Regions from separate parts of the Luteimonas fraxinea genome, predicted to be linked through region 2. Evidence: riboswitches for the same ligand, from Rfam matches in the RefSeq annotation. Region 2 holds a riboswitch; each other region holds the start of a gene.

Region 1 (5,184 bases), 1.6 Mb from region 2:
CGTACCGCATCGGCTTCGTCCTCATACGCCAGGATCGCCACCACCGGCCCGAATATCTCTTCCTGGGCGATGGTCATGTCCGGGGTGACGTCGGTGAACACCGTCGGCGCGATGTAGTAGCCGGTGTGGAGATGCGCCGGCCGGCCGCCGCCGAGCACGAGCGTCGCGCCTTCGGCCTTGCCGGTCTCGATGTACTGCAGCACGCGCTCGTACTGGCTTGCCTTCGACAGCGGCCCCATGAACACCTGCGGATCGGCCGGATCGCCGACGGTGAACATCGACAGCGCGCGGACGAGCAGTCCGGTGAATTCCTGCGCACGGGCCTTCGGTACCAGGATGCGCGTCAGCGCGAAGCAGACCTGGCCGGAGCTGGGCATCGAGTACATCGCGATGCTGGGCAGCGCCTTGTCGAAATCGGCGTCGTCGAGCAGCACGGCCGCCGACTTGCCGCCCAGTTCCAGGGTCACGCGGGCCAGGCGCTCGGCGCAGATCGAGGCGATGCGCTTGCCCGCCGCGGTGGAGCCGGTGAAGGCGACCTTGTCGATGCCCGGGTGACGCACGAGGTACTCGCCGACCTCCGCGCCCGCGGGCACCAGGTTGAACACGCCGTTCGGCAGGCCCGCGGCCTCGAGGCATTCGGCCAGCACATAGCCTTCCAGCGGCGTTTCCGGTGACGGCTTGGAGACGAAGGTACAGCCGGCGGCCAGACCGGCGGCGATCTTGTAGCTCATCAGCACCATGGCTGCGTTCCACGGCGTGACCGTGGCGCAGACGCCGACCGGTTCGCGGCAGACCAGGGTGCGGCCGCCGTCGAGCCGCGTGCGCTCGTCGACGAAGCCGAAGCCGTCGCTCTCGAGCAGATCGGCGTAGTAGTGGAAGATCTTCGCGTTGTCGGGCACCAGCAGCCGCCCGATCGCGATCGGGGCGCCGATCTGCATGGTCCAGTCCTGGGCGATCTCCTCGGCCCGGCGCTCGATCTCCAGCGCGGTCCGGCGCAGCACCGCGGCGCGTTCGCTGGGCGTGGTGTGGGGCCAGGGCCCCGAGTCGAAAGCCTCGCGCGCAGCCGCCACGGCGGCGTCGATATCGGCCGGCGAGGCTTCGGGATAGTCCATGAGCGGCTGTTCGGTGACCGGCGAGATGATCCGGATCCGGCGATCGGACAGGGGCGCAACCCACGCGCCATCGATGAAAAATGTGCGCGGGACCCGCACACTCGTGCCATTGCTGTTCATGACGTGACTACTCCTTGGGGGGCTGCTCTCGAGCGTGATTGCGGACGGTCCGTGCTGTGTATCCAGTGGCGTGGCGTGCAGGCGCCACGGCGCCCGATCGGCGGACCGGGTGTAATAGTGACATAACTGTCATCATGACAAAGGTGTTTTTATGAAAGATCATCGGACCGGTGTCGCAGCCCAGCGGCGTGCCCGGATGCGCGCCACGCTGCTGCGTGCGGGCCTCGAAGTGATGTCACGCAAGGGCGTGGCCGCGACGACCATCGACGATGTGATCCGCCAGGCCAACGTGGCCCGGGGCAGCTTCTACAAGTACTTCGGTGGGGTGCCCGAGCTGGCAAGCGCCATCGGCGTGGCGGTTGCGCAGGAGATGATCCTGGCGCTGGAGGACGAGATGGACCGGATCCCGGATCCCGCCGCGCGCCTCGCGACCGGCCTGACCGGTGTGTTCTCGATGGCCCGTCGGCATCCCTTGCTGGCCCGCTTCCTGGTCCGGTCGGGCTGGCCGGTGGACGATTTCGGCGGACTGTTCCCGGAGAAGATCGGCAGCGCGATCACCCAGGGCATCGCCGAGGGCCGCTTCGTCGACATGCCGCTGCATGTCGCGATGGCGCTCGTGGGCGGCATTGCGATGGGCTGCATGCACGCGATCGCCGAGGGCGTCGCACACGAGGCCGCCGCCAGCGCGGTCGGGGTCGTTCTGCGTGGACTCGGCGTCGACAGTGCGCAGGCCGCGCGGATCTCGGCCGCCAGCGATGGCCCACTCGAATGGAAGACGGGCCCGCTGCTGGACAGCCTGGTCGCCGCCGGACCGTGAGCGCCGGCCACGCGCGGCCGGCGTGCCGGCGTAGCGCCCTGCGGCCCTCCGATTGACGCCCGCGCGCGACCGGCGTAACGTCGGCGCCGCCTTGGTTCCATCTCTGTATCAAGATATGGCGATGGATTAAAAGGGAAGCCGGTGCGTCGCGCTCGTCGCGGCAATTCCGGCGCTGCCCCGCAGCGGTAATTGGAAACGAACTCCGTCATCGCACTGGCGCCGTCACGGGTCGGGAAGCGACGGACAGTAGGCCCGCCACGCCTGTGGCCCGTCCATGAGCCCGAAGACCTGCCCTGGCCGTCCGCGCATGACCGCGCGGACGTTCGACCTGGACCTCCGCGGGGAGGTGACCGGTGCCATGCCGCGCATCCTGCGTGGTCGGCTCCGCATGTCCGCGCGCAGGCCCGGTTCGCCCGAGGGGGCGAAGGTCGCCTGCACGGTCCGTGGCGCGCATGCGCAGCGGCGCGCGGTCCTTCGTTCCTCAAGCATCCATCGCATTGAGGAGCACTACACGTGACACAGATCGGCAATCTCGGTTTTCCCCGCATCGGCGCACGCCGCGAACTCAAGCGTGCAGTCGAGGCGCACTGGCGCGGCGGTGATGCTGCCACGCTACAGGCCACCGCCCGCGAACTGCGGCTGCGGCACTGGACCCTGCAACGCGAGGCGGGCGTCGACCTGCCGCCCAGCAACGACTTCTCGCTCTACGACCAGGTGCTCGACGCCGCGTTCTGCGTCGATGCCATTCCCGGGCGCTATCGCGCGCTGGCCGATGCCGATCCACTGGCCGGCTACTTCGCGCTCGCACGCGGGCATCAACGCGATGGCATCGATCTGCACGCGCTCGAGATGACCAAGTGGTTCGACACCAACTACCACTACATCGTCCCCGAGCTGCACGCCGACCAGGCCTTCGCACTGCGCGACGACAAGCCGGTGCGCGAGTACCTGGAAGCCCAAGACGCCGGCATCGAGACGCGCCCGGTACTGATCGGTCCGGTCACGCTGCTGTGGCTGTCGAAGACCACCGACGGCAGCGACCGCTTCGCACTGCTCGAGCGGCTGCTGCCGGTGTACGCGGCACTGCTGCGCAAGCTGCACGACGCCGGCGCTGGCTGGGTGCAGATCGACGAGCCGGCCCTGGTGCTCGATCTCGATGACACCATGCGCGCGGCCTACCGTCGCGCCTACGCCGCACTCGCCGACATCGTGCGTCCGAAACTGCTGCTGGCGACCTACTTCGGCGCACTCGACGACAACCTCGAACTCGCCGCATCGCTCCCGGTCGACGGCCTGCATGTAGATCTGGTGCGCGGACGCGAACAGCTCGACGCCGTGCTGCACGCACTGCCGGCCGGTCGCACGCTGTCACTGGGGCTGGTCGATGGCCGCAACATCTGGCGCACACGGCTGGACGACGCGCTGGTGCTCGCACGCTATGCCGTCGAAGCGCGCGGCGCCGATGCGGTGCAACTCGCGCCCTCGTGTTCGCTGCTGCACGTGCCGGTGGATCTGAAGCAGGAGAAGGCGCTCGATCCCGAGCTGCGCGGCTGGCTCGCGTTCGCGACGCAGAAGCTCGACGAACTGCGCCTGATCGCCGATGCGCTGACCGATGCCGATGCGGCAGAGCCCAGCCTGGCCGAGGCGCGCGCCGCGATCGATGCGCGTCGCCAGTCGGCGCGTGTGCATCGCGCCGACGTCGCCGCACGCCTGCAGGCGATCCGTCCCGTTGATGCGCAGCGTCTGTCGGCCTTCGGCACGCGTCGCGTGGCCCAGGATGCCCTGCGTCCGCTGCCTGCGTTTCCGACGACGACGATCGGCTCGTTCCCGCAGACGCTCGAAGTCCGCGAAGCACGCGCGGCGCACAAGTCCGGCACGCTCAGCGATGCCGACTACGACGCCTTCATCGCCGCCGAGACCGCGAGTTGCGTGCGCGAACAGGAAGCATTGGGTCTCGACGTCCTGGTGCACGGCGAGTTCGAGCGCAACGACATGGTCGAGTACTTCGGCGAGCAGCTCGACGGCTTCGCCTTCACCAAGCTCGGCTGGGTGCAGAGCTACGGCTCGCGCTGCGTGAAGCCGCCGCTGATCTGGGGCGATGTCGCGCGGCCGGCGCCGATGACGGTGCGCTGGTCGACGTATGCGCAGTCGCTGACCGATCGTCCGATGAAGGGCATGCTGACCGGGCCGGTGACGATCCTGCAGTGGTCGTTCGTACGCGACGACCAGCCACGCGCCGCCACCTGCCGGCAGATCGCGCTCGCGCTGCGCGACGAAGTGATCGATCTCGAAGCGGCCGGCATCGGCGTGATCCAGATCGACGAACCTGCGTTGCGCGAAGGTCTTCCGCTGCGTCGCGCCGACTGGGCGGCATATCTGGACTGGGCGGTCGAGAGCTTCCGCATCAGCGCATCGGGCGTGGCCGACACGACCCAGATCCACACCCACATGTGCTACTCGGAGTTCAACGACATCATCGAAGCCGTCGCCGCGATGGACGCCGACGTGATCTCGATCGAGACCTCGCGCTCACGCATGGAACTGCTGGATGCCTTCGTGCGCTTCCGCTATCCCAACGGCATCGGCCCCGGCGTCTACGACATCCACTCGCCGCGCGTGCCCGACGTCGACGAGATGACGCGTCTCTTGGAGCGCGCGGCCGACCGGATTCCGCCTGCGCAGCTGTGGGTCAATCCGGACTGTGGCCTCAAGACACGTGGCTGGCCGGAGACACGCGCCGCGTTGCAGGCGCTGGTCGAAGCCGCACGCCGGATGCGAGCGCACACACCGGTGACCCGGGCCGCGTGACACAAGCGATGCGGCATGCGCTGGCGCTCCGCTGGCGCGTGCCGCATCGTCCGTTGCTAGCGGCGCGCCGTCGACCCTGACGGATGCCCGGCATCGAGCCGCATCACGCCGGGTGTGGAGACATCGATCCGGATGGGATGCAGCTTTGCCAGCGCGCCGACGAACGCATGGGGCGCATCGCTGCGGAACACGCCGGTCAGGCGGATGCCGTTCAACGCGGCGTCGTCGACCACCAGGCGCGCGTGGCTGTAACGGTTGAACTCCGCGACCGCGTCGGCGAGCGCCGTGTCCTCGAATACAAGACGTCCCGACAACCATGTCGGCGGC
Region 2 (5,184 bases):
CCGATGCCGGTATCGGTGCCGGTCACCAGAAAGCTGCGGGCGCTCATGCAGCGTCCATTTCGGCGCGAACGCGCGCGAGCTCGCGCGCGCTGCGCACGCCATACCACGGCATCAACACCGCCAGCGTGCAGTAGACGATGCCCGGCAGCCCCTGGAACAGCGTGCGCGGCGGCATCGGCAGCAGCGCGAGCACGATCGAGGCGACCGTCGGAATCAGCAGCCACACCATCGCGCCGGCTTCCTGCTTCAGCAGGCAACGCTCGACCGGATCGAGTCCGAGCGCTTCGGCGCGTGCAAGGCCGTGGCGATTGAGCAGCAGCATCGTGATGCACATCGCGGCGAAACCGAGTCCATAGATCACGTACAGGCTGCGGAACTCGCCGGCAGCAAAGCCGATCGGAATCGGCGACGGCGCCCAGCCGAACGTCAGGAAATGCAGGCCGACGCCCATGATCAGGCGCAGCGGATACACGTAAAGCAGTGCGACGGCGATCAGCAGCAGGCCGAGCGTGGTCACCCGGGCGTCGCTCAGTCCGGTGCGACGGCTGAAGCGGTGATGCGTGGCCCAGAACATCGCCAGGATCGCGAATCCGGCGAGAAACGCCGGTGCGCGCCGCAGCGCCTCATGCAGTTCGGACACGCTTGCCGGCATCGCGTCGAACGACACGACCAGCAGTGTCACCGCGAACGCGAATGCGGCGTCGACGAAAGTTTCCAGACGCGAGGCCTGCGTACCACGCAAGCGGAATCCGTCCGCATCGCGCGGCCACGCGTCCTGTCCCCCGAGCCCCTGCGGGGCCGCTGCTACACTCCTCGGCATGTTCACTTCATCTCCCCTGACCGGCTCCAAGGCCGAACAGTATGCCGCGCTGGCGGCACAGGCACGGGCGCTGCTGCACGGCGAACGCGATGCGATCGCCAATGCGGCGAACCTCTCGGCGCTGGTCTATCACGCGCTGACGGATCTCAACTGGGTCGGCTTCTATCTCTTCGACGGCACCGAACTCGTGGTCGGCCCGTTCCAGGGTCTGCCGGCCTGCGTGCGCATTCCTCTAGAAAAAGGCGTGTGCGGCGCGGCTGCGCGCACGCGCACGACGCAGCGCGTCGACGACGTCCATGCGTTCCCGGGCCACATCGCCTGCGACAGCGCCTCGCGCTCGGAAATCGTCGTGCCGCTGCACATCGGCGAGCGCCTGATCGGCGTGTTCGACATCGACAGTCCGGTGCCGGCGCGTTTCGACGTTGAAGACCAGGCAGGCATCGAGTCCCTCGCCGCCCTCTATCTCGAATCACTGCAATGACCGCACCGACGCCGCTCAAGCTGCGCAACATCGGACCCAAGTCCGCGGCCTGGCTGCGTCAGGTGGGTCTGCGCACGCGCGAGGATCTGGAAGCGGCGGGCGCGGTGGATGCGTTCGTCAAGGTGCGCCGCGCCGGTTTCAAGCCCAGCCTCAATCTGCTGTATTCGCTGGAAGGCGCGTTGCTCGACTGCCACTGGCAGGACGTGCCCGAGGCGCGCCGCCTGCAACTGGTCGAAGCCGCCGAGGCCGCGACCGCCCTGTTGCCCGATCCGCGCTCGCGCCAGGCCGCCGGCCCGGTGACGACGACGGTGACCGAACCCGTCGAGTCCGAATCGCCCTTCGATCGCCTGTTCGACCGCCGCGACGACTGACCGCACCGCCGGCGCGCCCTGCCCGCGCCCGCAGCCCCGCGCTCACGTACAATCCGCGCCAGCTTCATGGTGACCCGCCGGCGCATCGCCGTCCGGGTTGAAACGGGAAGCCGGTGACGCGCTCAGGCGCCAGCCCGGCACTGCCCCCGCAACGGTAAGCGTGTTCAAGGCATCGCATCCGCCACTGTGCTCATGCACGGGAAGGCGCGACGCCCGGGAGTCCTCCCACGCGCGAGTCCGGAGACCGGCCACGAAGTCTTCCTCGATTGCGATGCGGCGGGCATTGCGGCGGCGTTCCGGACGGCCTTGCGCGCGTCCGGTCGGCGGCCGTGTCCGTCCTCGCGATCTCCCGACACCCCGCGTGCGTGGGCGCACGCGACAAGGAGACTGCAATGCCGTTCCGTACTCTGACCGTGGCGATCGTCGCCGCTCTCGCTTCGCCATTCGCCGCTGCCGCGACCGCCGCCGATGCGCGCGATCTCGACACCGTGCTCGTCACCGCCAACCGTGGCGAAAGCACGCTCGGCGACACCATCGTGCCGGCCCAGGTCATCGACCGCGCCGAGATCGAACGCACCCAGGCACGTGATCTGCCCGAACTGCTGCGCGGCCGCGCCGGCATCCAGATCGGCAACTCCGGTGGTCCCGGCAAGCTAACCTCGATCTTCATGCGCGGCAGCGAATCCGATCACGTGCTGGTGCTGGTTGACGGCGTGCGCATCGGCTCGGCGACCGCTGGCCTGGCCGCATTCCAGGACATTCCGGTCGACCAGATCGAGCGTGTCGAAATCGTCCGCGGCCCGCGCTCGAGCCTGTACGGATCGGAAGCCATCGGCGGTGTCATCCAGATCTTCACCCGTCGCAACACCGGCGCGATCAGCCCGCACGCACGCATCGGCGTGGGCAGCCACGACCTGCGCGAAGCCAGCGCGGGCATCGGTGGCCGCGCCGGCCGCGGCTGGTTCGGTGTCGATGCCGCGTTCCAGCGCACCGACGGCATCGACAGCTGCCGTGGTTCCAGCGTTCCCTTTGGCGGCTGCGGCGTCGAAGAGCCCGACCGTGACGGCTACCGCAACCGTTCGCTCAACCTGCGTGGCGGCGTGGAGCTTGCGGAAGGACTCACGTTCGAAGCCAACGCCCTGCGCGCCGAAGCCTTCAACGAGTACGACGGCAGCGTGTTCGGCGGCAACGAGGCCGACAACGTGCAGCAGGTCGCCGGCGGCAAGCTGACCTATGCACCGTCGGACGTCGTCACGCTGACCGCGCGGGCCGGCCGCAACTACGACGAGTCGACGACCTACTTCCGCGACATCGATGCCGGCACACGCGTCGATGTCGGCCAGATCGACACGCGTCGCGACACCGCTTCGGTACAGGCCGATTTCGGTCTGGCGCCGACCCAGCGCTTCTCGCTCGGCTTCGACTGGATGTCCGACAACGTCGAGAGCGACACCGACTATGCGTCGACCTCGCGCAACAACTTCGCCGTGTTCTCCGATTACACGGCGCGTTTCGGCGCACACCGCGTGCAGGCCGGCGTGCGTCACGACGACAACGAACAGTTCGGCGGCCACACCACCGGCAGCCTCGGCTGGGGCCTCGACCTCGACCACGGGCTGCGCCTCAACGCCAGCGCCGCGACCAGCTTCAAGGCGCCGACGTTCAACGATCTGTATTTCCCGTTCGGCAGCGGCAATCCGGATCTCGAGCCCGAGCGCGCAAAGACGGCCAATCTCGGCCTGTCCCAGTACGCCGATGCGTGGAACTGGTCGATCAACGTGTTCGAAAGCCGCGTCGATGATCTGATCTTCCTCGACCGCAACTTCGTGCCGCAGAACATCCAGGAAGCGCGCATCCGCGGCGCCGAGCTGACGTTCGCGACCACGCTGGCGGGCTTCGATCTGTCGACCGAACTGAGCCACGTCGATCCGCGCGACCGCAGCAACAATGCTAACAACGGCAATCTGCTCGCCCGTCGCGCGCGCAACAGCGGACGTCTCGACATCGACCGCAGCTTCGGCGAGTTCCGTGTCGGCACCACGCTGCGCGCCAGCAGCAGCCGCTACGACAACGCCGCCAATACGGTGCGCGTCGCCGGCCACGGCACGCTGGACCTGCGCGCCGCGTGGGCGTTCAACCCCGACTGGACGCTGGAAGCCCGCGCGACCAACGTGCTCGACAAGAACTACGAGACCGTGAACTGGTACTACCAGCCCGGTCGCGAGTACGGCCTGGCGCTGCGCTGGTCGCCGGTCACGCGCTGATCAATGGAAAAGCCCCGCTTCCGCGGGGCTTTTTTTTTTGACCTTCGATCAGACCGCCAGCATCGCGCGTAGCAGTTGCGGAATTCCCGAAGAAGCCGCCGCCACATTGTCGAGCACGTCCTCGAACGTGATCACCTCGTCGACCTGCGGGCCTGCACCGGCCGCCCAGTTCGCGACGATCGCCAGACACGCGTAGTCGAGCCCGAGCTCACGCGCGAGCCCGGCTTCCGGCATGCCGGTCATGCCGACCAGATCGCAACCATCGCGGCGCATGCGCGCGATCTCCGCGCGCGTCTCCAGCCGCGGACCCTGTGTCGCGCCGTAGCAGCCGCCATCGACCAGCGTCACGCCAGCCGCTGCTGCCGCATCGAGCACGCGCCTGCGCAGCGTCGGCGTGTAGGGATCGCCGAAGTCCACGTGCAGCACGTCGGTCCCCTCTTCCTCGCAATAGGTCGACACGCGACCCCAGGTGTAATCGATCAACTGGTCCGGACACGCCAGCACGCGCGGCCCGAAGCGCTCGGTGATGCCACCGACGGTATTGAGCGCCAGCACCCGCGTCGCGCCCAGCGCCTGCAGCGCCGACAGATTGGCCCGGTAATTCACCCGGTGCGGCGGCACCGAGTGCCCCTCACCATGCCGCGCCAGAAACGCCACCCGCTTGCCGTCGAGCGTGCCCACCCGCACCGGCCCCGACAGCGCGCCATAGCGCGTGACCGGCTGATGCGGCTCCACGTCCTGCAGGTCGGCCAGCTGGTAGAGGCCGGTGCCGCCGATGACGGCGAGGTCGATGTCGAGGTGCATGAGGGTTTCTCGCGATGGGGACGGGAGCGGTTCGCTATTGTCCGATGACGCGCCTTGAAACGGCAGCCGGACGCGCGGGTGGGCCGATTGGGGCGAAACGCATCTGAAGCCGCCTGCGCGACGCCGCAACACTCACCCGGAAGCCTGCCAATTCGCCCAAAGCGTCACGGCAGGCAACACCGGGAACGGAATCACTCCGCGAGCGCGTAGATCCCGGGCAGATTCCGCCCCTGCTCGTGGAAATCCATGCCATAACCGAACACATAACGATCCGGCACTTCCACGCCGACGTAATCGGCTTCGACACCGTCCACGCCGCGGTCGTGCACCTTGACCGCGAGTACGGCCACGCGGACGTCGGCCGCACCCTGGTCTTCGACCCACTGGCGCACAGCCTTCAGGGTGTGGCCTTCGTCGAGGATGTCGTCGACCAGCAGCACGCGG
Region 3 (5,184 bases), 1.5 Mb from region 2:
CGCGGTACTTCTGGTTGGTGATCGTGGCCTGCGGCACGGGCAGCATGTTGAGATCGATCACGTTGTCGAGCATGCGCACCTGGATCGGGATCAGGCGCTCGAGCACGTCGGTGATCAGATCGCTCTGGCCGGCCTGCGGCATGACCGCGCGGCCCAGATTCACCGACGACAGGTTGCAGACGACGAAGTCGCCGGCCTGCTTGGTGGTGACGATCTGGTTGCCGGAGATGATCTCCTGCATCATCTTCGTCGGGCTCATGTTCTGCAGGATCTCGGTGCAGAGATTCGACGAATACACGCGGCCGACGTGCTTGTTCGGGTTCTTCCGGTTCACTTCGTCGCGGTAGAACATGAAGGGGTTGCCGGTTTCGAGCTGGCTCACCATCACGCGCTTGAAGATGTCGATCGCCTTGACGGTCTTGCGCGAGATGCGCTCGTCGGCGACGACTTCCTCGTACTTGCGGCGGAAGCTGCCGTTCGGGTCACCCTTCTTCTCGTCGAAGAAATCCTGCAGGTGCCAGCCCTTGATCTTGTGGACCTCGTGCGGGTCGAACAGGTACCAGTCGCCGCGACGCTCGACGGCCTCCATGAAGATGTCGGGGATGCAGATCGAGGTGAACACGTCGTGCGCGCGCAGGCGCTGGTCGCCGTTGTTGAGGCGCAGGTCGAGGAAGTTCTCGATGTCGCGGTGCCAGATGTCGAGGTAGACCGCGACCGCGCCCTTGCGCTGGCCCAGCTGGTCCACCGACACAGCGGTGTTGTTGAGCTGCTTGATCCACGGCACCACGCCGCCGGAGGAGTTCGGCACGCCGCGGATCGCCGAGCCGCTGGAGCGCACGTAGCCCATGTACGCGCCCACGCCGCCGCCGCCCTTGGAGACGCGGGCGATGTCGGTGTTGGAGTCGTAGATGCCCTGCAGCGAATCGTCGACGGTGTCGATGAAGCACGACGACAGCTGGCCGCCGACCTTGCCGGCGTTCTGCAGCGTCGGGGTGGCGACGGTCATGTACAGGTTCGACAGCGCCCAGTAGGCCTCGCCGACGAGCTGCATGCGGCGCTCGCGGCCGCCCTTGGTCTCGTTCTGCATCAGGTACAGGGCGATGGTCAGCCAGCGCTCCTGCGGCAGCTCGAACACGGCGCGCGAGGTGTCGGTGGCGAGGTAGCGCGTGGCCAGCAGATACAGGCCGTTGTAGGCGAACAGCCTGTCGCGCTCGGGCTCGATCATGCGGCCGGCTTCCTGCAGCTCTTCCTTGGAATAGGCGCGCAGGATGTCGTTGGAATAGATGGTGCGGTCGGCCAGCGATTCCTGCAGGCCGACGTAGGAGCCGTACTTCTGCTCGGCGTCGTAGAAGCGGTTGCGGCTGGCGCGCTTGTACAGGCGGTGCAGGTACAGGCGGGCGGCGAAGAATTCCCACTCCGGCGCGGTGACATCGACGCGGGCTTCGGCCTCGCGGATCAGATGGTCGACCAGGTCGTCGGCGTTGACCGCGTCCTTGCGCTCGACGAAGCCGAACACGCTGCGCTTGTAGTCGACGATGTCGAGCTGCGGGAACTCGGCGTGGGTGCGGTCGATGCTGCGCTCCAGGCGCGCACGGTCGTACGGAATCCGGCGGTTGCCGGCTTCCTTGGTGATCCAGTTGGAAACGCCGGCATCGGCGTCGAAGACTTCTGCAATTGCGGTGTTCATGGCGGCACTCGGGGGCGGCGGCACCACGTCGTCGGGCTCGACGGCGGGCGGCGCAACGGAAATGGGGGATGGGGCAGGTGCGGTGGCGGTGTCCGGTGTGGCGTCTGCGGCGGCGGCCGGGGTCTCGGTCGCGAGGGTCTCGTGGCTGGTCATGCGTCCTCTCTGTGTCCAGTGCATTCGCGCACACGACCGGCCCACCCACGTGGGTCCGGCGGCTTTGGAGGGGTCCGAGGGTGATCGGGCGGCGTCGCAGGGATCGCGATCGGGCGCACAGCGCCATCGCCCCCACTCCGCAAACCCGCCCCCCACGGGACGTCCGCAGCCGGCACCGCGCGTTGTGCTCCACGCGGCTGTCGGCAGGTCTTCGGACTCATGGGCACGAAGGCAACGCCTTCTCCTCCCCTGCCGCTTCCCGGATCGCTCCAGTGCATTGGCAGGTTCGTTCCCAATTACCGCTGCGGGGCAGTGCCGGAGTGGCGCGAGGCGTCACCGGCTTCCCGTTTTAATCCACATTCCCTTGTGGGTCTGCGGAACCGACAGGCCCAAGATAGTGGGGTGCGAGAGCAGCGTCAACGCTAAATGTAGTGAACGGGCGGCAGGCCGCGCCGTGACGGGAATCGTCGTTCGTCAAGCCCTTCGTGCCGGCCCGGGGATGCAGATCGGGGTGCGGAGGGCAAGCCCTTCGGGGTGGTTTTTCTGGATCCTTCCCCCTCTGGGGGAAGGTGCCCGAGGGGCGGATGAGGGCGCTGCTGAACGTCCCTGTGGAGCCCCGGCCCTCACCCGACGCGCTTCGCGCGTCGACCTCTCCCAAAGGGAGCGGTGCTCACGGCCTGCCTGCCCAGGCGCCATCTCGTCAAAACCCCGAACCCCGCCACACACCCTGAACAATTTCCGGCGCAATCTGCGCCGAGCACGGCCAGTCCGGCCGCGGCACATCCGGAGGTGCCCCATGTCCGTCATAAGTCCCAGCGCGCTGGCCGCTGCCACGTTGTCGTTGTCCGCCCTGCTCGCGCCGTCGCTGGTATCCGCGCAGGATCCCGCACCCGGTCTCGGGGATCTGCAGGGTCTCGCCGACCGCACGGCGTCGCGCACGCTGGGGGCGCGCGGCTACGTCCGCCAGTCGGGGTCCGGTGACTACGGCAGCTGGTGGAACGCGCGCGACCGGCGCTGCGTGATGGTGCGCAGCGACGGCGGGCGGGTCGTTTCGGTGGTCAACACGCTGGCGCCCGACTGCGGACAGCAGGCCGGCGACGCGCCTCGCGAGCGCATGAGCGACGGTGCCAAGGTTGCCGTGGCGGCGGCCGCGATTCTCGGCATCGCCGCGCTCGCCCACCATGCGCATCACCACGATGACGGCGACCACGACGACGATCCGCGTCACGAAGCCGATTACGAACGCGGCTACCGCGACGCCCTGCACGGCTATCGCGCCGATTCCGATCGCGGCGCCTACAGTGACGGGTACGGCGCCGGCCTGCGCGAGCGTTCGGCCCAGGTGCCGTGGCAGTCGGGCAATACGGGTGGCGCGGGCGGCGGCCGGCTCGACGATCTGGTCGGCGCGCGTGCGGCCGGGGCCGATACCGAACTGCGTGCCCGCGGCTTCGTCGATCGCGACGCGCAGCAGCGCGATGGCCGTTCGATCGTGACCTGGTGGAACGCGCGCTCGCGCGAGTGCGTGCACGTGGCGACCGGCAACGGCCGCATCGAATCGATCCGCGGCGTCGACGCGTCCAACTGCCGCTGACGCGGCGCCCGGATCAGGCGCTTTCGGACGCCGGCGGTGGCGGCGGATAGATCGTCGCCGCCGCATGCGCCAGGCCGATGCCGCGCGCGAGCAGGGCGTCGTAGAGGCGGCCGACGAGGGCGCTGCGGATCGTGCCGGCGTCCTCGTACTCGTGGGTCCAGGCGCGGACGACGAACTCCATCGCCACGCTGCCCAGGCCGTCGAACAGCACCACCGGCGCGGGTGACGCGACCACGCCAGGCGTCGCGGCGGCGACCTCCGCCAGCACCGCTTCCACGTCGGCCGGTGCGCTGCCGTAGGCCACGCCGATGCGGACTTCCAGCCGGCGGCTGCGATCGCGCAAGGTCCAGTTGACCAGCTGCTGCGAGATCAGCTGGCCGTTGGGCACGACGACATTGGCGCCATCGAAGGTCGCGACCCGTGTCGCGCGCATGCCGATGTCGACCACGCGGCCGGTGGTGCCGCCCACTTCGACCACGTCGCCTGGCTGGAACGGCCGCTCGAAGATCAGCACCAGGCCGGAGACGAAGTTGTTGACCACGTTCTGCAGGCCCAGGCCCACGCCGACGCCCAGCGCGCCGAGCACGAAGGTCAGCTGGCTGGCCTTGAAGCCGGCCGCCGACAGCGCGCCGACCAGGCCCAGCATCAGCACTGCGTAATAGCTCAGCGAGGCGATGCTGTTGGCGACGCCGTGCGGCAGCGACATCCGCGACAGCACCTCACCGTCGAGCACCAGCCGCACCGTCTTCGCCAGCCAGAACGCGATCACCACGGTGAGCACGAACAGCAGCACGTGGCCGAGGCTCAGGCGCAGATCGCCCAGCGCCCAGCTGTAGCCCAGCAGCGCCGACAGCGAGGCATGTACCGGCGACAGCACGCGGAAGCGGTCGAGCGTGTAGACGATCCAGCCGACGATCGCCGCCACCGCCAGCACGTTGAGCAGCACCTGCACCGCCGGGCCGGCGTGGTCGCGCGCCAGCCGGAAGCGCGACACGCCCGGACGCTTGAGCAGCAGCTGGATCCACGTCGCGATGACGGTCAGGCCGGCGCCGAGCAGCAGCGCGAAGTACAGGCTGTCGATCACGCCGCCGGTCAGGGTTTCGGCCAGCGACACATTGCCGAAGGCATTCGCGATCACCGCCACCGCCAGCAGCAGTGCGCCGACGTGTACCGACGCGCGCAGCACCTGGCCGGTGCGTCCGGTGTGGGCGACATGGCCGTGCCGGTGCGCGCGCCACAGCAGCCAGCCTGCCGCGGCCAGGCCGAGCAGGGCCAGCGCGAGGATGTAGAGGCGATACGCCACTGCGCTCGACAGGAATACAAAGCCGAACCGAAGCAGCAGAAACAGCGCGCTGGCGACATACGGGGCCATGCCCAGCAGGCGTCGCCGCGACACCGGCAGCAGGCGCAGCACCGGCACCACCGCAGCCAGCAACGCGAACTGGTGGGTCAGCATCGGCGCGTCGGGCTGGAACACGAACACGCCGATCACCACCAGCAGCAGCCAGCACGACAGCGGGCGCGACAGCACGGTCGCCTCGGTATGGCTGACCTGCCCGGTCTTGATCGGCGCGCGGCTGCGCCAGGCCAGCCACAGCAGTAGTGGCAGCGAACAGAGCAGCAGCGTCTGCAAGGCGCGCAGCCCGCTGATCGCATCGCCCTGGGCATATTCGGCGGCGAAGCGCGATTCGATTTCGAGACCGCTGCGGATCACGTCGCCGGTATCGGCAGTGGGCGCGACGTTGCCGGCGTG

The links. Region 2 has a riboswitch for cobalamin ahead of btuB (TonB-dependent vitamin B12 receptor). Riboswitches for the same ligand answer to the same signal wherever they lie in the genome.
Region 1: linked by a shared signal. The riboswitch ahead of LU699_RS07590 (hypothetical protein) and the one ahead of btuB (TonB-dependent vitamin B12 receptor) in region 2 are both predicted to bind cobalamin.
Region 3: linked by a shared signal. The riboswitch ahead of LU699_RS07490 (ribonucleoside-diphosphate reductase subunit alpha) and the one ahead of btuB (TonB-dependent vitamin B12 receptor) in region 2 are both predicted to bind cobalamin.

The regions. Positions count from the first base shown of each region.
Region 1 is NZ_CP089507.1:1,695,873-1,701,056, reverse strand. It holds gene LU699_RS07600 (aldehyde dehydrogenase) at 1-1,232, opposite strand, end outside; gene LU699_RS07595 (TetR/AcrR family transcriptional regulator) at 1,429-2,049, shown strand; cobalamin riboswitch at 2,125-2,359, shown strand; gene LU699_RS07590 (hypothetical protein) at 2,324-2,566, shown strand; gene metE (5-methyltetrahydropteroyltriglutamate--homocysteine S-methyltransferase) at 2,563-4,857, shown strand; gene LU699_RS07580 (FecR family protein) at 4,914-5,184, opposite strand, start outside.
Region 2 is NZ_CP089507.1:127,904-133,087, forward strand. It holds gene bioD (dethiobiotin synthase) at 1-47, opposite strand, end outside; gene LU699_RS00590 (TMEM175 family protein) at 44-742, opposite strand; gene LU699_RS00595 (GAF domain-containing protein) at 819-1,301, shown strand; gene LU699_RS00600 (TfoX/Sxy family protein) at 1,298-1,672, shown strand; cobalamin riboswitch at 1,723-1,939, shown strand; gene btuB (TonB-dependent vitamin B12 receptor) at 2,065-3,936, shown strand; gene LU699_RS00610 (S-methyl-5'-thioinosine phosphorylase) at 3,985-4,740, opposite strand; gene LU699_RS00615 (hypoxanthine-guanine phosphoribosyltransferase) at 4,932-5,184, opposite strand, start outside.
Region 3 is NZ_CP089507.1:1,670,331-1,675,514, reverse strand. It holds gene LU699_RS07490 (ribonucleoside-diphosphate reductase subunit alpha) at 1-1,840, opposite strand, end outside; cobalamin riboswitch at 2,026-2,240, opposite strand; gene LU699_RS07485 (hypothetical protein) at 2,637-3,431, shown strand; gene LU699_RS07480 (mechanosensitive ion channel domain-containing protein) at 3,445-5,184, opposite strand, start outside.